3 regions of the Vogesella sp. EB genome follow, and region 1 is predicted to be linked to each of the others. Evidence: predicted binding sites of a transcription regulator. Region 1 holds the regulator's gene; each other region holds the start of a gene.

What was found. The regulator sigma-54, encoded in region 1, starts transcription at its own class of promoters, with help from an activator protein. The targets are predictions, from matches to a motif close to CTGGCACGCTTCATGCTT.
Region 2: flgJ (flagellar assembly peptidoglycan hydrolase FlgJ) is a predicted target of sigma-54. The motif match lies at 4,313-4,330, and genes of this name have one in related genera.
Region 3: ACG97_RS00190 (CmpA/NrtA family ABC transporter substrate-binding protein) is a predicted target of sigma-54. The motif match lies at 4,017-4,034, and genes of this name have one in related genera.

The regions. Positions count from the first base shown of each region.
Region 1 is NZ_LFDT01000005.1:112,706-120,398, forward strand. It holds gene ACG97_RS04785 (cation:proton antiporter) at 1-488, opposite strand, end outside; gene ACG97_RS04790 (KpsF/GutQ family sugar-phosphate isomerase) at 587-1,567, shown strand; gene kdsC (3-deoxy-manno-octulosonate-8-phosphatase KdsC) at 1,576-2,100, shown strand; gene lptC (LPS export ABC transporter periplasmic protein LptC) at 2,097-2,660, shown strand; gene lptA (lipopolysaccharide transport periplasmic protein LptA) at 2,650-3,159, shown strand; gene lptB (LPS export ABC transporter ATP-binding protein) at 3,156-3,884, shown strand; gene ACG97_RS04815 (RNA polymerase factor sigma-54) at 3,888-5,333, shown strand; gene hpf (ribosome hibernation-promoting factor, HPF/YfiA family) at 5,396-5,716, shown strand; gene ptsN (PTS IIA-like nitrogen regulatory protein PtsN) at 5,879-6,343, shown strand; gene hprK (HPr(Ser) kinase/phosphatase) at 6,336-7,292, shown strand; gene rapZ (RNase adapter RapZ) at 7,273-7,693, shown strand, end outside.
Region 2 is NZ_LFDT01000012.1:13,039-20,731, forward strand. It holds gene argE (acetylornithine deacetylase) at 1-494, opposite strand, end outside; gene flgL (flagellar hook-associated protein FlgL) at 502-1,464, opposite strand; gene flgK (flagellar hook-associated protein FlgK) at 1,486-3,324, opposite strand; gene flgJ (flagellar assembly peptidoglycan hydrolase FlgJ) at 3,371-4,276, opposite strand; gene ACG97_RS08940 (flagellar basal body P-ring protein FlgI) at 4,393-5,490, opposite strand; gene ACG97_RS08945 (flagellar basal body L-ring protein FlgH) at 5,501-6,190, opposite strand; gene flgG (flagellar basal-body rod protein FlgG) at 6,208-6,990, opposite strand; gene ACG97_RS08955 (flagellar basal body rod protein FlgF) at 7,015-7,693, opposite strand, start outside.
Region 3 is NZ_LFDT01000001.1:35,048-42,740, reverse strand. It holds gene ACG97_RS00205 (NarK/NasA family nitrate transporter) at 1-504, opposite strand, end outside; gene ACG97_RS00200 (ABC transporter ATP-binding protein) at 884-1,675, opposite strand; gene ntrB (nitrate ABC transporter permease) at 1,677-2,576, opposite strand; gene ACG97_RS00190 (CmpA/NrtA family ABC transporter substrate-binding protein) at 2,588-3,856, opposite strand; gene ACG97_RS00185 (ANTAR domain-containing response regulator) at 4,211-4,789, opposite strand; gene ACG97_RS00180 (DNA-3-methyladenine glycosylase I) at 4,932-5,513, shown strand; gene ACG97_RS00175 (methyltransferase) at 5,636-6,301, shown strand; gene ACG97_RS00170 (methyl-accepting chemotaxis protein) at 6,496-7,693, shown strand, end outside.

The DNA.
Region 1 (7,693 bases):
AGGATCAGCAGCGGCACCACCGCCAAGTCCTGGAACAGCAGCACGCCGATCGCCAGCTGGCCGTGCGGCTGCGCCATTTCCAGCCGCTCCGACAGCAGCTTGCTGACGATGGCCGTCGACGACAGCGCCAGCGCACCGCCGACGGCAAAGCCGGCCAGCGGACTGCCGGTCAGCCACCACACGATGGCGCCGATCAGGAACAGGGTCAGCAACACCTGCGCGAGGCCGATGCCGAACACCAGCTGCCGCATCGCCTTCAGCTTGGCCAGCGAGAACTCCAGCCCGATGGAGAACATCATGAACACGATGCCGATTTCGCCGAGGAATTCGGTCTCCTCGCCCTGCGGGATCAGGCTCATCACGCCGGGGCCGGCCATGAAACCGACCACCAGGTAACCCAGCATGGGTGGTACGCGCAGACTGCGGCACGCGGTCACCGCCAGCACGGCGACCAGCAATACCAACACGATGGGAGACAGGGAGTGCATCGAAAAAACGGCTCCAGAAGAGAATTGAATGGCGCTCAAGCAAAACTTGCACCTGCCAGGCAGTGCCCGGAGATTATAAGCTGATATAATTGCGCATTATGAAAAATGACCAAAAACAATCCTGCCTCGCGCTGGCGCGCGACGTCCTCGCCATCGAGGCCGCCGCCATTACCCGGCTGGCGTCGCGACTGGACGACAGCTTCAGCGCGGCGGTCGCCCTGATCCTGGCCTGCGAAGGCCGGGTGGTGGTCAGCGGCATGGGCAAGTCCGGCCACATCGGCAACAAGATCGCCGCCACGCTGGCCAGCACCGGCACGCCGGCGTTTTTCATGCATCCGGCAGAAGCCGCCCACGGCGACCTCGGCATGCTGACCGAACGCGACATCCTGCTGGCGCTGTCCAACTCCGGCGAGAGCGACGAGTTGCTGGCGCTGTTGCCGGCGCTGAAGCGCAAGGGCGTGCCGATCATCGCACTGACCGGGCGCCCGCAATCGACGCTGGCGACCGAGGCCAGCATCCACCTCGACGCCGGTGTGGAGAAGGAAGCCTGCCCGCTGGGGCTGGCGCCGACCGCCAGCACCACCGCGGCGCTGGCGCTGGGCGACGCGCTGGCGGTGGCGCTGCTCGACGCACGCGACTTCAAGCCGGAAGACTTCGCGCTGTCGCATCCCGGCGGCAGCCTCGGCCGCAAGCTGCTGGTCCACATCAGCGACCTGATGCACGGCGGCGAGGCGCTGCCGCGGGTCAACAGCGGCAGCAGCCTGAAGGACGCGCTGCTGGAGATGACGCGCAAGGGCCTCGGCATGACCGCGGTCTGTGCCGCCGACGGCCAGCTGCTCGGCATCTTCACCGACGGCGACCTGCGCCGCACGCTGGACAAGAGCCTGGATCTGGCCGGCCTGCGCATCGACGACGTGATGGCACGCCAGCCGCGCACCATCGAGTCACACCGTCTGGCCACCGAAGCGGCCAACGAAATGGAACACCACAAGATCAACGGCCTGCTGGTTACCGACCGCGCCGGCAATCTGGTGGGCGCCCTGAACATGCACGACCTGCTCAAGGCAGGCGTGGTCTGAGAGACACCATGCAAACCATCACCGAACTGGCCAAACGCACGCGACTGCTGATCATGGATGTGGACGGCGTGCTGACCGACGGCCGCATCTTCATCACCGCCAGCGGCGAAGAGCTGAAAGCGTTCAACACCCTGGACGGTCACGGCCTGCGCATGCTGCAGTCCACCGGCGTACAGCTGGCGATCATCACCGGCCGCGACGCCCCCGGCGTCGCCCACCGCGCCCGCGGCCTCGGCATCGACCACTACTACGCCGGCGTACACGACAAGCGCACCGCGTTTGCCGAACTGCTGCACAAAACCGGCCTCACCGCCGAAGACTGCGCCTACATCGGCGACGACGTCATCGACCTGCCGGTGATGAGCCGCGTCGGCCTGGCGGTGGCGGTACCGGACGCGCCCAGCTTCGTGCGCCAGCACGCCCACTTCGTCACCGGTTGCAGCGGCGGCCAGGGCGCAGTGCGCGAGCTGTGCGAGCTGATCCTGCAGGCGCAGGGCAACTACGACCGCCTGATGGCCGGCTACCTGGCATGAACCGCGCCGCCCGCCTGTTTCCGCTGGGCCTGATGCTGGGCATGGCCCTGCTCGCCTTCTGGCTCAACGTGCTGACCATGCAGCGCGGCGATGCGCCGGGCAAGATCGACCTGAGCCGCCCGGAGTACACCATCAACCGGCTGACGGCAAAGCGCTTCGACGCCCAGGGCCGGCCGCAGCAATACCTGCAGGCGACCCAGATGTGGCAACTGCCGCGCAATCCGAATGTCTATCTCAGCAAGCCGCGTATCGAAGTCTTCCTGCAGGGCCTCCCCGACTACACGGTGACGGCCGCGGCCGGGCGCTACCACAAGCAGCAGAAAACGGCGGACTTCAGTGATAATGTGCGCTGGGAACGCAAGGCCACCGCCGACGCCCCGGCTATCCTGCTGCAGACCTCGGTGCTGCATGTCGACACCGTGGCGCGCAGCGCCAGCAACCGCGCGCCGCTGGTGGCCGACTACGGCACCTCGCAACTGAAATCGACCGGCTTCATTTACCAGCAGGACAGCGGCCAGCTGAACCTGCTGTCCAACGTAAGGATTACCTATGCGCCATAGTGTGCTGATCGCGCTGACCGCCCTCGTGCTGAGCGCCCCTGTCATGGCTGAAAAGGCCGACAGCGAAAAACCGATCGAACTGTCTGCCGACCGCGGCTCGCTGGACCAGAAAAAAGGCGTGACGGTATGGGAGGGCAATGTCGTGGTGGTGCAGGGCACGCTGAACCTGAAAGCGCAGCGCGTGACCGTTACCCGCGATGCGCAGGGCAACCAGCAGCTGCAGGCGCAGGGCAGCCCGGTCACCTTCCGCCAGAAGGTCGACGGCAGCAATGAATACGTCGAAGGCAGCGCCAGCAACGTCAACTACAACACTGCGGCCAACCTTGCCACCCTGACCGGCAACGCCCGCGTCAAGCGCGGCCAGGATTCGGTCAGCGGCGCCGTCATCGTCTACAACACCGCCACCGAGACCTACCAGGCCAGCGGCGGCACCGCCGCCAGCGGCAACAGCGGCCGCGTGACGGTGATCCTGCAGCCCAAAGCACAGGGCACGCCATGACCCCGAGCCAGCTTTCCATCCAGCACCTGAAGAAGACCTTCAAGAAGCGTACCGTGGTGCGCGACGTGTCGCTGGAGATCGCCAGTGGCGAGGTGGTCGGCCTGCTCGGCCCCAACGGCGCCGGCAAAACCACCAGCTTCTACATGGTGGTCGGCCTGATCGCCGCCGATGCCGGCGAAATCCGCCTCGACGGCCAGACCATCACCCACCTGCCGATCCATCAGCGCGCGCGACTCGGTCTCGGCTATCTGCCGCAGGAAGCGTCGATCTTCCGCAAAATGACGGTGGACGAGAACATCCGCGCGGTGCTGGAAATTGCCGGTCTGAAGGACGAGGAGCTGGAAAACGAGCTGACCCTGCTGCTGGACGACCTCAACATCAGCCACCTGCGCGACAGCAACGCGCTGGCGCTGTCCGGTGGCGAACGCCGCCGCGTGGAAATCGCCCGCGTGCTGGCCACCCGCCCGCGCTTCATCCTGCTGGACGAGCCGTTTGCCGGCGTCGACCCCATCGCGGTGATCGACATCCAGAAGATCATCGCCTTCCTCAAGGAACGCGGCATCGGCGTGCTGATTACCGACCACAACGTGCGCGAAACGCTGCGCATCTGTGACCGCGCCTACATCATCTCCGAGGGCAGCGTGCTCGCCTCCGGCCTGCCGGAAGCGCTGGTGCTGAACGAACAGGTCCGCCAGGTGTACCTGGGCGAACACTTCCACCTGTAAGCCATGAAACAGACCCTCCAGCTCAAAACCAGCCAGCAACTCACGCTCACCCCCCAGTTGCAGCAATCGATCAAGCTGCTGCAGATGTCGACGCTGGATCTCAGTACCGAGCTGGAGCGCTACCTGCTGGAAAACCCGCTGCTGGAACGCGCCGACAGCAGCGACAGCCCCGACGAGTCCGACAGCCCGTTACCGGTGCTGGCGCCCAGCGGCGACACGCCGGCGTCGGACAGCGGCAGCGAGCCGGAGCGGCCGGAAGCGGAAAGCAACCGCGATGACGGCGAGCTGCTCGGCGACTGGGGCAGCAGCGGGAGCGGCAGCAGCCGCAACGATGACGACGACGAGTTCGACCCCATTCTCAACACCCCGTGCCGGCCGTCGCTGCGCGAGCACTTAACCGCGCAGATGGGTGAAACCCAGCTCAGCCAGCGCGACAAGGCGCTGATGTCGCTGCTGATCGACGAGCTGGATGACGACGGCTATCTGCCGACCTCGCTGGACGACATCGCCGCCGAGCTGCCGCTGGAGCTGGAAGTGGAAGGCGACGAGCTGGAGTGCCTGCGCAAGCTGCTGACCCAGTTCGAGCCGACCGGCATCGGCAGCCGCAACCTCACCGAATTCCTCTGCCTGCAACTGCAGCAGCACGCGGCACCGGCCGCGGTACGCCAGCTGGCGCTGGACATGGTGCAGCAGCACCTGCCGCTCTTGGGCAACCGCGACTTCACCAAGCTCAAGAAGCTGCTCGCCATCGACGAACAGCAGCTGAAAACCGCCCACGCCCTGCTCGCCAGCCTGCGGCCGCGCCCCAGCAGCGGCTTCGACCAGGGCGAGACCCACTACGTCGCCCCCGACATCCTGGTGGTGAAACGCCAGCAGCGCTGGGTGGCGCGCCTCAACCAGGGCACGCTGCCGAAGCTGCGCGTCAACCAGATGTATGCAGCCATGCTACAACAGAAGGGCAGCAGCCATAATCTGGGCGGCCAGCTGCAAGAGGCGCGCTGGCTGGTAAAAAACATTCAACAACGGTTTGACACCATCCTGAAAGTGGCAGAATCTATTGTTGACAGACAGCAAGCGTTCTTTGAACAAGGTGAAGTGGCCATGCGCCCACTTATCCTGCGAGACATCGCGGAAGAACTGGGTCTGCATGAGTCAACCATCTCCCGCGTCACCACGCAGAAATACCTGCTGTGCAGCCGTGGCTTGTTCGAACTCAAATATTTCTTTGGCAGTTCGGTCGATACTGACAGTGGTGGCGAATGTTCCGCCACCGCGATCAAGGCACTGATCCGGCAGATCATCGATGCGGAAGACCACAACAAACCGCTGTCTGACAGCGCCATTGCCGACAAGCTGATCGCCCAAGGTATTCAGGTTGCAAGACGCACCGTAGCCAAGTATCGTGAAGCCATGCAGATACCGCCGGTCAGCCAGCGCAAGACTTTTTAGGTTGTTCATAACAAGATCGCCATGCCCAGTCCGGATATGGCACCAACAGAAGGAGTTAGGGTATGAACCTCAAGATTACCGGCCTCCACCTCGACGTTACCCCGGCGCTTCGTGACTACATCGAAAGCAAACTGGAACGCATTACCCGCCATGTCGATAATGTGATCGGTGTCAACGTGACACTGTCTGTCGACAAACTGGTACAGAAAGCCGAAGTCAATGTTCACCTGGCAGGCAAGGACATCCATGCCGAAGCCACCGAAGCGGACATGTACGCGGCCATCGACCTGCTGACTGACAAACTGGATCGTCAGGTACTGAAATTCAAGGAAAAACAGGTCGAGCATCGCGCACCGGTACCGCAAGAGCAAGCGTCGCTCTGATCAGGATTTGCCGAACAAAAACGGATAATGCAAGCACTGCTTGCTTATCCGTTCTTTTTTTGGCTACCGCTTTTTCTCCTGACGATCATCCTGCGCTTTCCACTATGGTATTCCGTGGACTCGGCGTAGAATGGCCCTCGATTTTTTCGGGCAAATGGCATTATGGGCTTGATCAGTAAAATACTCTCCGTGGACAACGTCATTGCTGACATGGACGTTTCCAGCAAAAAACGACTCTTCGAACAAGTCGGCCTGATGGTCGAAAACAGTCACGCCATCGCGCGCAGCGATGTCTTCGACAGTTTGTTTGCCCGGGAAAAACTCGGCTCCACCGGCCTGGGACAAGGCGTCGCCATCCCGCACGGCCGCATCAAGAGCCTGAAGGAAGCCACCGGCATCTTCATCCGCCTGAAGGCGCCGATTCCGTTCGACGCCCCCGATGGCAAACCGGTCTCGCTGCTGTTCGTGCTGCTGGTGCCGGAGCAAGCCACCGACATTCACCTGCAGGTGTTGTCCGAGCTGGCGCAGCGCTTCTCCAGCAAGGCGCTGCGCGAGCAGATGAACGATCCCGCCTGCGATGCGCAGAAACTGTTTGAACTGATTTCCGACACCCCAGACCATGCCTAATATCAGTGTTCGCCGCCTGTACCAGGACAATCAGCACAAGCTCAACCTGAGCTGGGTCGCCGGCCGTTCCGGCTCCGACAACCTGATTTCGAATGATGAACAGCGGCCAACCCAGGCACTGGTCGGTCACCTCAACTTCATCCACCCCAACCGCGTCCAGGTCCTTGGCCTCGCGGAGGTGGAATACCTGAACAAGCTGGAACAGGCCGCGGCACGGACCGCCCTCGACCAGCTGTTCCACCGCACCATGGCGGTGGTGATCGTCGCCAATGCACAGCCGGTGCCCAACCTGCTGCGCGACTACTGCCAGAGCCACAATGTGCCGCTGATGAGTACGCCGCTGGAAAGCCCGTACCTGATGGACGTGCTGCGCATCTATCTGGCGCGCGCGCTGGCGGTCTCCACCGTGATGCACGGCGTGTTTCTCGACGTACTGGAAATCGGCGTGCTGATCATGGGCGATTCGGCGATGGGCAAGAGCGAGCTGGCGCTGGAACTGATCTCGCGCGGCCACGGCATGGTTGCCGATGACGCGGTCGAACTGTACCGCATCGGCCCGGAAACGCTGGAAGGCCGCTGCCCGGCGCTGCTGCGCGACTTCCTCGAGGTGCGCGGCCTCGGCATCCTCAATATCCGCACCATTTTCGGCGAAACCGCGGTGCGTCCGAAGAAGGTGCTGAAGCTGATCATCCACCTGATGAAGGCCAACGATCAGGCGATGCAGACGCTGGACCGGCTCAACATCCAGTCCGAGACGCAGGACATCCTCGGCGTCACCGTGCGCAAGGTGATCCTGCCGGTGGCCGCCGGCCGCAACCTGGCGGTGCTGGTCGAGGCGGCGGTGCGCAACTACATCCTGCAGCTGCGCGGCATCGACAGTACCCGCGAATTCATCGATCGCCACACCAACCTGCTACGGGACCAGGAACATGCAGCTGATTCTGATTAGCGGCCTGTCCGGCTCCGGCAAGTCCGTCGCCCTGCGCCTCTTGGAAGACAACGGCTACTACTGCGTCGACAACCTGCCGGCCACCATGCTCACCGACGTGGTGGCGCTGTACAGCGAACAGGGTTACCAGCATGTCGCCATCAGCGTCGACACCCGTTCCGCACCAACGTTGGCCGCATTGCCGGAGGTGATGGCCAGCCTGAAAGCGATGCGGGTCGACGTGCGCCTGATCTATCTGGAAGCCACCACCGAAGTGCTGGTCCAGCGTTTCTCGGAAACGCGGCGCCGCCACCCGCTGTCCGGCAACGGCCTGACGGTGGAGGAGTGCATCCGCCTCGAGCGCGAGATGCTGGAGCACATCCACGAGCTGGGCCACCGCATCGACACCAGCCACCTGTCCG
Region 2 (7,693 bases), on a different contig from region 1:
GTCGGCTCGCCGATGATGCAGCCCTCGATCGGCAGCTGTCGCTGCTGCAGGTCGGCAATCAGGCGCCCGACCCCCAGACAACCGACTTCCTCGTCGTAAGACAGCGCGATACCGATGGCGCGCTGCAGCTGGCCGGCTGCGGCCAACCTTGTCCACTCCTCGACCAGGGACAGCACGCAGGCAATAAAGCCCTTCATGTCGCAACTGCCGCGACCATAGAGACGACCGTCGCGCTCGCTCATGATAAAAGGGGCGCTCTGCCAGCTCTGGCCGTCGACCGGCACCACGTCAGTGTGCCCGGACAACACCACGATCGGCAGCGCCGGATCCCCGATCACCGCAAACAGGTTGGCCTTGTCGCCGGCATCGGAAAAAGTCAGCGTGCTGTCCACGCCAAACTGCGCCAGATAGTCCTGCACCCACCGGATCAGGGCCAGGTTGGACTCACGACTGGTGGTGTCAAAAGCGATCAGCTGGGCGAGGATGGTTTGCATGGCGCGATCAGAGGTAGTTGAACAGGGACAGGCTCTTCACCTGGGAAAAGGTTTTCTGCGTGACTTCCAGCGCCGTTCTGGCCATCTCGAAGTCGGACACCGCCTTGGCCAGATCCAGGTCTTCCAGATTGCTGATCTGCGACGCGTATTGCACGCTCAGGGCGTCACCCATCTCGATCAGCGAATCGGTCTCCTGCATGCGCGAACCCAGCGAGGCCCGGCTGGCCAGTACCTGCGACAGGCCGTCATCCAGCCCCTGAATGGCCGTCGCAATATTGGTGGCGTAGTTGGGGTCCACCGAGCCGGCGGATAGTGCCTCGTCAAACACCGACAGCGACTGCCACAGCGCGTTGCCGGCCGCGGTCGGCCCTGCCGGGGCGGGTCCGGCCGGAGTTGAGGTACGGCCGAACACCACCGAACCGGGCTCGGTCACCGCGATCTCGCGGCTGGACGAGATCGCCATGTACTGGCGCTGGTCATTGCCCTGGTAGTTGATATTCAGCTGTGGCGGGGTCGCCTGCACCGCCATGGTAAACGGCGGCTTGCTCTTGTCGGTGCCACCGAAGATATAGTTCGACGCGCCGTCGGTGGTGTTGGCGAGGGAAACCAGCTCTTTTACCTTCTCGCGCATCTCGTTCTGGATTGCCTGCCGGTCTTCGTTGGTCAGCACCGTGTTGCCTGCCTGCACCGCCAGGGTCTTGATCGAGATGATGGTGTTGGAGACGTTGCCGAGGATGGTATCGGTAATCGCCAGCTGCGAGGCGGCCGCCTTGGCATTGCTGGATTGCTGCGTATTCATCGACTTGGACTGGTTGATATCGACCAGCGTGGCCGCCGCCACCGGGTCATCCGATGCCCGGTTGATGCGTTTCAGGGTCGACAGCTGCTCGTTGAGGCGGTTGAGCTGGGAACCCTTGCTTTGCAGGTTATAGGTGCCCATGATGTACTGGGTATTGCTGCTGACTCTCATTGCCTTATCCTCTGAAAACTATCAACGCAGGTCCAGCAGCGACTGGAAAATTTCCTGCGCCACCTGGATGACCTTGCTCGATGCCTGGTAGGCCTGCTGATAGCGTATAAGATTCGCCGCTTCCTCGTCGAGATTGACGCCGGAGAACGATTCCCTCTTCAATTTTACTTCCTGCAACGCCGCTTCCTGTGCCGTCAAACTCACCTGTACCACATTGGTACGGCTACCGACATAACTGACGGTCTGGCCATAAAACGACTGCAGGCTGCCGGTGCGCGCGGCGCCGACCGCCGGCAGGAAGGTCGAGGTGGAGTTGGGCGTCGCCGCCATCAGTGGCCGCGTCTGCAAGCGGGCCATCTCCAGCAGGTTGGCGTTGTCCAGCTGCGCCGACTCGCCTGCGGCGCCGGTACGTGGCGTCACCGGGATGGTCTGGTTGGTTGCCGCTTGCCCCTCGAACTTGAAGGCGATGTGCTGGCCGCTGGCGAGGGTGAATTCGTAAACGCCGGCCTGGCTTGCCGACTGCGTCACCGGCACGATGGTGCCGCCAAAGTCCGCCTCGAACGGCGGGGTATTGCCCGGAATATAGTTCAAGGCCAGCGCCGGGGCCGCCGGCAGGGTCGGGTTGGCCGCCGGCGACAGATTGGACACCTGCCAGATTGCCGAGATGGATGGCTTGCCGCCCGGCACCTCGGCCGGGTTGACCGGCACGGCAGCACCAGCCTGGATGCCGGAGGCGACCGCCAGCTGCGATGGCTCCTGCACCGCCACGGCAAAACGGCGCAAGGCGTCACGCATCGCCTTGGCTTCACCGGCCGGCGTGGTCGCGTTCTCTGCGGTGGTACGGAAGGCGGTCAAGTCGGCAAACATCGGGGTACTGGCCGGCAGACCGTTCAGGTCGACACCCAGCGCCTGCTGCCGGTTCATCGCGTCGGAAAACTCAACCGCCATGCGGCCGAGGTCGGCCTGCACGCGGGCCACATCGTAATTCAGCGTGGTCATGGCGCCGGCGATGCTGCCACCGGCGATCAGCTGCGAATTGAGCACCACCGTGTTGTTGGTGCCCGGCAGCTTGATGCCCAGTGACGGCGCTTCCGGATCTTCCGGCTGCGCCGGTGCGCCACGCATCATGGTCATTTCGTAACTGGTCTCGCCGATCACCAGCGGGTGGCCCTGGCCGATGTAGACGCTATACATGCCGTCGGACTGCTCGACCACGTCGGTCTTGATCAGCTTGTTCAGGTCGCGTACCAGCGTATCGCGCTGGTCCAGCAGGTCATTGGGCGCACGGCCCTCACCCTGGTTCAGGGAAATGATCTGCTCGTTGAGGGCGGCGATCTGCCTGGCGTAGGAGTTGACCCCCTCCACCGAGGTATTGATCTGGTTGATCAGGCCGTTACGCACCTCTTCCATGCGCGTATTCATCGACTGGAAACGGCCGGACAGCGACTCGGCCTGGCTGATCACCGACTGCCGCGCAGCGATGGAGGTCGGCTGCTGGCTGAGGGTTTGCAGGCTGGCGTAGAAACCCTGCATCAGGTTGGAGAGGCCGGCATTGCCATCGGTAATCAGGTTGTCGATATCGGAGAGGGCGGTGGCCTGGGTCTGGAAACCACTGCTGGACGCGGTGACATTCTGCAGCTGCTCGTCCATGAAGCCGTCGTACAGCCGCGATACCGCGTACAGGTCGACACCACGGCCGGCATAGCCGTAACCGACAAACTGCGGCGTCGCCGCACTCTGGGAAAGACGCTGGCGGTTGTAGCCATCGGTATTGACGTTGCTGATGTTGTGGCTGGTCACATCCAATGCCGCGCGTGCCGCATTGAGACCACTGATACCGATACTGAAAATACCACTCATGATTCACTCTCCCGTTGTTCTTTATCGGCAGCCAGGTGCCCGAACTTTAGCGTGCCAGCAGGGACTGGGCGACGCCGGCCAGTTTGCGCGCATACGCCGGATCGGTGGCGTAACCGCCCTGCTGCAGCGCCACGGCAAAGCCCTGCGCGTTATCGCCCTGGTTCAGCGCGCGCTGGTAGCGGCTGCTGCCTTCCAGCAGCTTGGCGTAATCGTCGAATGCCGCCTGCAGGCTCGGATAGGAACGGAACGATTCCACCTGCTTTCGCGGCTTGCCGTCGACGTACTCGGTGGTCAGGGTCGCCACCGACTCGCCGCGCCACGAACCACCGGCCTTGATGCCGAACAGGTTGTAGCTCTCGCGACCATCCGGATGGCGGATGCTGCGGCTGCCCCAGCCGCTTTCCAGCGCGGCGTGGCCAACCAGCAATTCCGGCGCCACGCCGAGGCGCTCGGCCGCCTGGCCGGCATGCGGCAACAGGGTGCTGACGAATGCCTGCCGCTCGCTCGGAATCGCCACTGGTGCCGGCGCCGCCGTGGCGGTGCCGGCAGCTTCCGCATACTTGCGGATGGCTTTCGCCGCCGCGGCGGGTAGCGCCGGCAAGGGCAGCATGCCACTACTGGCGGCCGGCGTCGCGGCCTGGTCAATCCGCGCCACGCCCTCGATCTGACGGGCCAGCATGTCGGCCAGCCCGGTACCACCGCCCTGCACCATCGCGTTGACCATCTGCTGGTCGAGCATGCCGCGGTAGGTGCCCAGCTCCGAGGAATCCTCTTCGCCGTCAAAACCGTTGCTGCGCATCGACGCCATCATCTGATTGAGCAGGATGGCCTCGAACTGGCTGGCGACCTGCCGGATCGCTTCCTTCGGATTGCTGCGCGCAAGGGAAGACAAGCGCTCGGTCGCATTGGGATCGATCGCTAATTGATTGCTGGCATCACGGGAAACTTGCATGGCAGGAACGCTAAACAGACACAGATGCCGGATCTACAGCAAGAATCAGGCCAGCAAAAAAGGCGATGCCCGTCAGGGACATCGCCTTGCAACTGGCTTGCGGCCAACCTTGCCGCTCAAATGATCTGCAATTCCGCCTTCAGCGAGCCGGAGGCCTTCATCGCCTGCAGGATGGAGATCAGGTCCTGCGGCGTGGCGCCGACCGAATTCAGGGCGCCGACCACCTCCGACAGCGAGGCACCGCCGGGAATGTTGACCACCTTGCTGCCGTCGGCGCTGACACTGACATCGGCCTTGCGGGTGACCGCCGTCTGGCCGCCGCTCAGCGGCGGTGGCTGGCTCACTGTCGAGGTGCTGTTGACCGTCACCGACAGGTTGCCATGGGCAATCGCGCACGGATCGATGCGTACCGCCTTGTTCATCACGATGGAGCCGGTGCGGGCATTGATGATCACCACGGGGGAAACTTCTGCCGCCTCGACGGCAATATTTTCCAGCCGCGACAGAAACTGGATCCGCGCATTGCTGTCCTGCGGCGCCCGCACTTCGATCTGGCGACCGTCCAGCGCCCGCGCCGTCTGCCCGCCCAACTCGCGATTGATCGCCTGCACCACGCGGTTGGCGGTGGTGAAGTCCGATTCCAGCAACTGCAGCGCCACCATGTCGCCCATGCCCAGCGAGGCCGGCAACTCGCGCTCGACCGTCGCCCCCGCCGGAATGCGGCCAACGCTGAGGTGGTTGATCTGCGTCTTGCTGCCCCCGGCGGCGGCGCCGGCACCGCCGACCACCACATTACCCTGTGCCAGCGCGTAGATCTGGCCGTCGATACCCTTCAGCGGCGACAGCAGCAAGGTGCCGCCACGCAGGCTCTTGGCATCGCCGATCGACGACACCGTGATGTCCAGCGCCTGGCCGCGCCGCGCAAACGGCGGCAGGGTCGCGGTCAGGCTCACCGCGGCCACGTTCTTCGGGTCGATCTTCATCCCCTGCGGGATCTGCACACCGAGCTGGTTCAGCATATTGCCCAGCGACTGGCCGGTGAACGGCGAGGCGCTGGCCTTGTCGCCACTGCCATCGAGGCCGACCACCAGGCCGTAACCGATCAACGGGTTGGAGCGCACCCCGGCCACGCTGGCCAGCTCCTTGATCTTCTGGGCGGCAAACAGCGGACCGGCCAGCAGCGCCAGGCAAACCACCACGACAAAACGCGACATCGCTTATCCCTTAAAACGGCAGCAGTGACAGGAAGATTTTCTGCAGCCAGCCGGTGTCATTATAAGCGCGACTGCGGCCCTGGTTGATCTGCTCGATGCGGGCATCGGCCATCCGCGTCGATTCGACATTGTTGCCCTGCTTGATGTCGCGCGGGTTGATCACCCCGGACAGGCGGATGAATTCATGCTCGCCGTTGATCTTCATCTGCTTCTCGCCGCTGACCAGCAGGTTGCCGTTCGGGTAGACGTCGATCACGGTCACGGTGATGGAGGCATTGAAGGAGCTGCTGTTGGTATTGCTGCTGGAGCCGCTCTCGCTGGCGCTGCCACTGCCGTTCAGGCTGGCACCGCCCAGTTTCTTCTCGATGGCGCCGGGGAAGAACGGCAGCGACACGCCGGCATTGATGCCGCCGTTGATCGAGGAATCGCGCTCGCCCTCGGTCTCTTCCTTGCTGCTGGAGCGGTTGTTCTCGCGGATGGTGACGGTGAGGATGTCGCCGACGCGCACCGGCACCTTGTCCTCGAACAGCGGCTGGTAGCTGGCGGCCTGGAAGATGGAGCCGTCGGCTGGCAGCTGCGCCGGCTGCGGCTGTGGCCGCACCGCCATCGGCTGATGCGTGATCGGCGCCGTCTGTACCGCGCAGGCGGCCAAGAGCAGCGCCGAACACAGCGGCAACACAAGATTCAGCAGGCGCTTCATGGGCTACTCCTTAGACTTTAGAGCTGGGTCAGCTTCTGCAGCATTTCGTCGGCGGTCTTGATCGCGCGCGAGTTGATCTCGTAGGCGCGCTGCGCGGTGATCATGTTGATCAGCTCTTCGGTCACGTTGACGTTGGAACCCTCGACATAGCCCTGCGAAATGGTGCCGCGGCCATCGAGGCCGGGCTGGCCTTCGATCGGGTCACCGGACGCGCCGGTCGCCAGATACAGGTTGCCGCCGATGCTTTCCAGCCCCTGCGGGTTGATGAAGGTGGCGGTGTTGATCTGGAAAGAACCGGTGGCGGTGGTAGCACCGGCATCGAAATACTCCAGCAAGCCTTCGGGCGACAGCGTGATCTTGGTGGCGGTCGCCGGAATGGTGATCGCCGGGTCCAGCGCCAGGCCGGCGGCATTGACCACCAGGCCTTCATTGTTGCGCTTGAACTCGCCGTTGCGGGTGTAGGCGATGGTGCCGTCGGTCTGCTGGATGCGGAAGAAACCGTCGCCGGCGATCGCCATGTCCAGTGACTGCTCGGTGCGGATCATCTCGCCCTGGGTGTGCACCCGCGCGGTGGCCACCGGTGCGGCACCGGTACCGGCGTGCAGGCCGGTCGGCAGTACGTTGCCGTTCGACAGCTGGGCGCCGGGCTGGCGCAGGGTCTGGTAGTACAGGTCTTCAAAAATGGCGTTGGAGCGCTTGAAGCCCTTGGTGTTCACGTTGGCGAGGTTGTTGGACACCACGTCCAGCTTGAACTGGCTGGCATCCATACCGGTCTTGGCCACATACAAGGCACGAATCATGTTGTTATCCTGTTATCGGTTCGTTTAGCCGGTAATCGACAGCAATTCTGTTGCCTGGCGGGCATTCTGCTCCGCCGTCTGCATCAGCTTGATATTGAGATCGTAATGGCGGGAGTGGCTGATCATCTGCACCAGGCTCTCGACCGCATTGACGTTGCTGGCCTCCAGGAAGCCACTCTTCAGCTGCACGTTGGCCGCAGCCGGTGCGTCCTGGCCGTCGTGCAGGCGGAACAGGCCGTCATCGCCCTTGTACACCGCACGCTCCCCCGGATTGACCAGCTTGATGCGGCCCAGCACCTGCACGGTACGGTCGGCACCAACGCTGGGCGAAGCCGACACCGTACCGTCGATGCCGAGGGTGATCCGCGAGCCCGGCGGTACCACGATCTGGCCACCCTCGCCCTGGATCGCCAGCCCGGAACGGGTGCGCATCACGCCTTCGGTGTCGACGATGTAGCCGCCATCGCGGGTGTAGGCCTCGCCGCCACCCGGTGCCTGCACCGCAAAAAAACCCGGCGTTGCCAGCGCGAAATCGCTTTCGTTGCCGGTCAGCTGCAGCGAGCCCTGGCTCATGTCGTGACCGACGGTATTGTCGACCTGGTAGGTACGCGTCGGCGCACCGTCGCCGACCACACGCAGCGCCCGGAAAGACGCCAGATCGGCCTTGAAGCCGTTGGTATGGACGTTGGCAAGGTTGTTGGAA
Region 3 (7,693 bases), on a different contig from region 1:
TACGTTTTCCCAACCATAGAGTGCGGCCAACGTTGGCGCCAGCAGCGCGGCAAACACAGTGCCGGAGTTGCCGGCACCGGCGATGCCCATCGCCTTGCCCTGGTGCTCGGGCGGATACCACTGCGACGCCAGCGGCAGCGACACAGCGAAGGCGGCACCGGCCACGCCGAGGAATACCCCCAGCAACAGCGCCTGCGACAGCGACTGGATGCCGTGCAGCCAGGCAAAGCCCAGCGCCAGCATCACCACCACCTGGCCGAGGATGCCGGCGAATTTCGGCGAGAAGCGGTCCACCAGCAGGCCCATGCCGAAGCGCAGCAGGGCGCCGGCCAGGATCGGCGTCGCCACCATCAGCCCGCGCTGCTGCGCCGACAGCTGCAGGGCCTCGGCGATCTGGATCGCCAGCGGCCCGAGGATGTACCACACCATGAAGCTGAGGTCGAAATAGAGGAACGACACCAGCAGTGTCGGGGTATGGCCTGCCTTCCAGAAGTCCTTGCTCATTGTCTTGTTCCTTGAAAGATGTCCGTGATCGATCAGGCGGCGCGCCGGGGGCGCCGCGGCGGTCCGTGCCGCAAAAAAGCAAAGAGGCCCGTTGCCCGCGGTATCGCACCACGCGCAACGGACCTCTTTGTCCAAGCCCGCATCGCCGCCATTGGCAACCGGGACAATCATCTGCAGCGTTACCTGAGCAAGTGCCGTGCCAGCCGAATACGGCATTTTGGCCACCCAATCGCCACCTTTGCCTACAGCGGCGCCTGCCAATGGTGCACAGCAGCACCAAAAGCAGGCAGCTGATCGCAGGCCCCATGAAAAAACCGGGCCAGCGGCCCGGTGTCAACAACGTGTCGCCACGTCAGGGGATGCAGCCTGCCGTTGCCGCTCAGGCTGCCTCTTTGCGGTGTTTCTGGTACAGGAAATCCAGCACCGCGCCGCGATAGCGGTGATAGTCGGCGTCGCCCGCCAGCGCCAGCCGGTTACGCGGCCGTGGCAGCTGCACCTCCAGGATCTCGCCGACGGTGGCCGCCGGGCCATTGGTCATCATCACGATGCGATCGGACAGCAGCACCGCCTCGTCCACGTCGTGCGTCACCATCACCACGGTGCTGCCGGTGGCATCGACGATCTTCACCATCTCGTCCTGCAGGTTGGCGCGTGTCAGCGCGTCCAGCGCGCCGAACGGCTCGTCCATCAGCAGCACCTTCGGTTCCATCGCCAGCGCGCGGGCGATGCCGACACGCTGCTTCATGCCGCCGGAGATCTCGTGCGGGTGCTTGTCGCGGGCATGGCTCAGCCCCACCAGCGCCAGCGCGGCGTCGGTGCGCGCGGCCAGCTGCGCCTTGTCCTCCTTCGCGCCGAACACGCGCTCCACCGCCAGCAGGATGTTGCCGTAGCAGGACAGCCACGGCAGCAGGCTGTGGTTCTGGAACACCACCGCGCGCTCGGGGCCGGGGCCGTCGATCTCGCGGCCGTTGCACAGCGCGATGCCGTCGGACGGCTCCAGCAGCCCGGCGATGATGTTGAGCACCGTAGACTTGCCGCAGCCGGAGTGGCCAATCAGCGACACCACCTCACCCTGGCGGATGGTGAGATTGATGTCCTGCAGCGCGACGAAGCGGCCTTTTTTGGTATCGAAGTGCTTTTGCACGTTTTCCAGCTCGACGAAGCGTTCCATGTCACTCTCCCTGTCCGAAGCTGGCCTTCTTCGCCAGCCATACCAGTGCCTGTTCCAGCGCCAGCCCCACCAGACCGACCACGAAGATGGCGATCAGGATGTGCTCCACATTCAGGTTGTTCCATTCGTCCCACACCCAGAAGCCCAGCCCCACACCACCGGTGAGCATCTCCGCCGCCACGATCACCAGCCACGCGGTGCCGATCGCGAGGCGCACGCCGGTGAGCATGTGCGGCAGCACCGCCGGCAGCAGGATGACGCTGAACACCTTCCACTCCGACAGCCGCAGCACGCGCGCCACGTTGAGGTAATCCTGCGGCACCGCGCGCACGCCGGCGGCGGTATTGAGGATCATCGGCCAGATGCTGGAGATGAAGATCACCCAGATCGACGCCGGACTGGCAGCCTTGAACACCAAGAGGCCGATCGGCAACCACGCCAGCGGCGACACCGGGCGCAGCAGGCTGATCACCGGCGCCGTCATCCGTGCCAGAAAACCGAAGCGGCCGATCATGAAACCCAGCGGGATGCCGACCACGGCGGCGAGGCCGAAGCCGACGCCGACGCGGCCCAGCGACATCAGGATGTTCCAGCCTATGCCCTGGTCGTTGGGGCCGTTCTGGTAGAACGGATCGGCGAACAGCTCGGTGGCCGACGCCCAGGTGCTGAGCGGCCCCGGCAGGCTGCCGCGGCTGAGCTGCGACACCAGCGACCACAGCAGCACGAAGGCGATCAGCCCCAGCAGCGGCGGCACCAGCCAGCGGATGAAGCGCACCAGCGGTTGCAGCGACGGCGGCGCCGCGGCGAGCAGGGTCTTGCGCTTGCGCGGGCGGGCGCTGCGCGCGCCGGTGGCGGACGGGCCTGCGGCCAACATTGGCGAGAAAGTTTCTGCAGCACTCATGATGTCGCTCCTCAGGCCTTGATCTTGAAGCTGGCGGCGTAGGCGGCCGGGTTCTTGCCGTCCCACACCACGCCGTCAATCAGCTTGCTGGCACGCATGTCGCTGGCCGGCAACGCCACCCTGGCCATCGCCGCCGCGTCCTTGTAGATGGCGATCTGGTTGATCTGCTTCGCCACCGCCAGGTAGTCGGGATCGGTCTTCAGCAAGCCCCAGCGCTTGTGCTGGGTCAGGAACCACATGCCGTCGGACAGATACGGGAAGTTGACCTTGCCGCCGTCGAAGAACTTCATCAGCTTCGGGTCCTGCCACTTCTTGCCCAGGCCGTCCTCGTAGGCGCCGGCAAAGCGGCCGGCGATCACCGCTTCCGGCGCGTTGACGTAGGCCTTCTCGGCGATCAGCTTGGCGACGCTGGCGCGGTTCTTCACCTCGTCGATGTAGCGCGAGGCGTCCAGCAGCGCCGCCACCAGCGCGCGCGCGGTGTTGGGATACTTCTTCACCCACTCGCCGGTGGTGCCTAGCACCTTTTCCGGGTGATCCGGCCAGATCTGCTGCGTGGTGGCCACCGAGAAGCCGATGCCGTCGGCGATGGCGCGCGCGTTCCACGGCTCGCCGACACAGTAGCCGTCCATATTGTCGACGCGCATATTGGCCACCATCTGCGGCGGCGGCACCACGATGGTCTTCACGTCCGACAGCGGATTGACACCGTGCGCCGCCAGCCAGTAGTACAGCCACATCGCGTGGGTGCCGGTGGGGAAGGTCTGCGCGAAGGTGTACTCGCGCGGCTCGGCCTTGATCAGCTTGGCCAGCGCCGGGCCGGTGGTGGCGCCCTTCTCCTTCAGCTGGTTGGAGAGCGTGATGCCCTGCCCGTTCTGGTTCAGCGTCATCAGCACCGCCATGTCCTTCTTCGGGCCGCCGATACCGAGGTGCACGCCGTAGATCATGCCGTACAGCGCGTGCGAGGCATCCAGCTCGCCGTTGACCAGCTTGTCGCGCACCGCGGCCCAGCTGGCCTCCTTCGACGGCACGATGGTGATGCCGTACTTCTTGTCGAAGCCCAGCTTCGACGCGACGATCACCGAGGCGCAGTCGGTCAGCGGGATGAAACCGACTTTGACTTCGGTCTTTTCGGGTTTGCCGGTGGCCGCGGCAAAGGCGGAGGTGGCAAAGCCGGCAGGCAAGGCGGTTGAGGCCATCAGTGACAAGGCTCCCTTGAGGAAGTCGCGGCGTTCGTTGCCCGCCGCATGCGGGTGGAGATCGAGTTCGTGACGCTTTTCCATGTGCTGCTCCCAGAGTGAGTGGACTGCAAGTGCAAAAGAAAAAACGCCCGTCACCCCTTCATCAGAAAGGGCAACGGACGCCGTTGTCCGTGTTACCAGGCCTGCGCCGCCGTTGGCACCTTCCTGCTTTGTGACGCGTACTCGCGTCTCGCCATTCATTTAGCAAGGGTCGTGCCAACCATCAATGCCTTGTTTTTAATGGGTTTTTTATTTTACGACAATTATTTTGCACTGCAACAGCGCCGCGCGGCACCAGCTCGGCACAGGCGTGCACCACGAGTGGCGCCGCCAGAAAGCAAAAAGCCGCAACAGCATGCCTGTTGCGGCCAACCTTGCGCGACTGCGGCGGCGGATTCAGCTTTTCAGCCACTCCGCCAGGCTGATGATCTCCTGCGCCACCTCGGACAGCTTCTTCTGCTGCTTCATCGCCCGCTCGCGCAGCTGCTTGTAGGCGGTGGCCTCGTCCAGCCCCTTCATCTCCATCAGCAGGCCCTTGGCCTTTTCCACCACCTTGCGGTCGGCCAGCTGCCGTTGCGCGTCGGCCAGCTCGGCGCGGCGCGACACGTCGATCTGGTGGCGCTCGATCGCCACCTCCAGCAGCGGCTGGATGCGGCTGCTTTCCACGTCGCCGACCACATAGGCGGCGACGCCGGCGCTGAGGGCGGCGCGGATGGTGTCGCGGCTGCCGTCGTCGGTGAACATCACCACCGGCCGCTCGCTCTGCGCGCCCATCACGCACACCTGCTCCAGCATGTCGCGCGATGGTGCATCGCTGTCGATCAGCACCACGTCCGGACGCGCCGCCGCCAGCACGTCGGCCAGATGCAAGTTCGCCTCCACCTCGGCCACCACGCGCACGCCAGCCTGCTCCAGCAGCGTCCGCAACGACGCGGCCTTGCCGGAACCGTCCTTCACCAGCATGACTGTCAGCACCTTGTGTCCCTCTCTTATTTCGTTATTGCAGCAGAGCACAGCAATTGCCATGCCATGTACTGACAGCACGCTGGCAGCAGATCGCCATTACAATGCTGTCATTAACGGCAAACCGGCCATCACCCACAAGGAACCCGCCACCATGACCACCCTGCAACGCTGCGGCTGGTGCAGCGACGACCCGCTGTACATCGCCTACCACGACACCGAATGGGGGCAGCCGGTACACGACGACCGCAAGCTGTTCGAGATGCTGGTGCTGGAAGGCGCCCAGGCCGGGCTGTCGTGGATCACCATCCTGAGAAAGCGCGACAACTACCGCCGCGCCTTCCACCACTTCGACCCGCAACGGGTGGCGGCGATGGACGAGGCCGACGTCGAGCGGCTGCTGCAGGATGCCGGCATCGTACGCAACCGGCTGAAGATCAACAGCGCGATCCGCAACGCCCGCGTTTTTCTTGCAATGCAGCAAAAACATGGCAGCTTTGCTCGCTGGTTGTGGGATCATGTCGATGGCCAGCCGCTGCAAAACCAGTGGGCCAGCCTGGGCGAATGCCCGGCCAGCACCGAATTGTCCGACCGCATCAGCAAGGCGCTGAAAAAGGAAGGCATGAATTTTGTCGGCAGCACGGTGATCTACGCCTTCCTGCAGGCCACCGGTGTGGTCAACGACCATCTCTGCAACTGCCCGCAGCACCCGCAACACCGCCAGCACGGCGCGTAACACCCGAACACCCCGGCGGCCGCCACGCCGCCGGCAGCCCGACCCAGACTCTTCTTCCTGTTGCTGCGCACCTGGCGCGATAAGTTGATCAGTGCCGATCCCTCTATCGCCCGAAAGTGCCCATGCCCGGCTATCAGGTCAAATTCGAATCCGTGCTCATCGGAGACACCCGCTATCCCATCCGCTCGCTGCTGGATGGCAACCAGTACCACGATCCCGACGGCGCCGCCGCCGCGGCCGGCATTCCGGAAGCGGCGTGGCCGCTGTTCGGGCTGGTGTGGCCGTCGGCACGCATCATGGCCGACGCCATGCTCAGCAAGAACATCCGCGGCAAGCGCATTCTGGAGGTCGGCTGCGGTCTGGGGCTGGCCAGTCTGGTGCTGCAGCAGCGCGGCGGCGACATCACCGCCAGCGACTGCCACCCGCTGACCGACAGCTTCCTGCAGCACAACGCGCTGCGCTGCGGCCTGCCGGCGGTGCCGTACCAGAATGGCAACTGGGCCACCGCCAATCCGGCGCTGGGCAAGTTCGACCTGATCATCGGCAGCGACCTGCTCTACGACCGCGAGCTGCCGTCGCAGCTGGCCGGTTTTCTCGACCGTCACTGCGCCGACAACGCCGAGGTGATCGTGCTCGACCCCGGTCGCGGCAACAAGAATGCGTTCACCCGCGCGATGCAGGCACGCGGCTACCGTTTCAGCGAGCGCGCGGCGGCACGGCGGCAGAACAGCGGCGAGGCCTACAAGGGCCACTTCCTGACCTACACCCGCGGCCGTATCGACAGCTGAACGCCTGCGGCCAACGTTGGCCGCACGCGGTGCCGGCGCACCAGATCGGCGCAGCGGCACGTTCCCGGTCATCGCACTGCACCATGGCGGCGCGGCCGGCGCAGCATTATTTATCGAAATAATGGCCTGATTCTTGCTGCAACACGGCATCCCCCTCCGCTGACAGGATCGCCATGACTGCACCAAGTCCTACCATGTCCCTGAGTCGCAAAGAACAACACTGGCTGCCGTGGTTCGGCGGCACCGGCAAGCTGGCCATGCGCTGGAGCTGCCTGCTCAACCGTCACCGCCACGACGCGATGGCGCAGATTTTCGGTAGCCTGGCCGCCAACCGCGTCGACATCCTGCAGCGCTGGGCCAGCGAGCAATGGGCGCAGCTGGAGACACTGGCGCAACAGTGCCGCAGCAGCGCGCAGCCGCAGGCACTGCTGGCACGCCGCAAGCAGCTGGCGCCGGACTTCTCCGAGCTGTTCATCGTCGACGCCGCCGGCGTGGTGCTGGCGTCCACCGCCACGCAGCGCTGCGGCCAACGTCTGACGCAGCCGGCGGCGCTGCAGCGCGGCCTGCGCCAGCGTTTCCTGCACGGCCCCTACAACGACCCCGTCACCGAACAGCTGGGGCCATCCACCTCGCGCTTTCACGACGAAGTGACGCTGATGTTCTACCTGCCGCTGGACAATGGCAGCCGCTGCCTGTGCGGGCGGGTGCCCAACGACGTGATGGGCGACCTGATCCAGCGCGAGGCCGGGCACATCTTCCGCGACTCCGGCGACAACTACCTGTTCATGGCCAGACCGGTGTTCGATCCCGGCGTGGTGCCGGGCACCGCGCTGTCGCGTTCGCGCTTCGAGGACAAAACCTTCAGCCTCGGCGACAACCTGAAGGACGGCGTCGCCACCCCGTTCGGCAGCGTGCGGGTGCAGAAGCACACCGAGCTGGAGCTGCGCTTCAACGATCCGTCCAGTGGCCAGCTGCACCCCGGCGTGCGCGAGACCATACGCTGCGGCGAAAACACCTTCGTCAGCTATCCCGGCTACGCCGACTACCGCTACATCCCGGTGGTCGGCCGCGGCGTCACCTTCCAGCTGCCCGGCAGCGACGACACCTGGGGCATGATGTGCGAGGCCGATCTGGAAGAGGTGTACCGCAGCCGGCCGCTGGGCTACCGCCTGACGCGGCTGTACCTGCTGACCGCCATTCCCGCCGGCCTCGCCGGCTGGGCCATCGACCACTTTGCCGGGCTGCCGGCGGCGCTGTCGCTGCCGGTGTTCTGGGTGGCGCAGGCGCTGGGGGTGCTGGCGTTCTACCACCTCGGCGCCAAGCAGCTGACCGGGCGCGTCACCTCGCTGATCCGCGCCATCCGCAGCATCGCCGAGGGCGGCGGCGACCTGC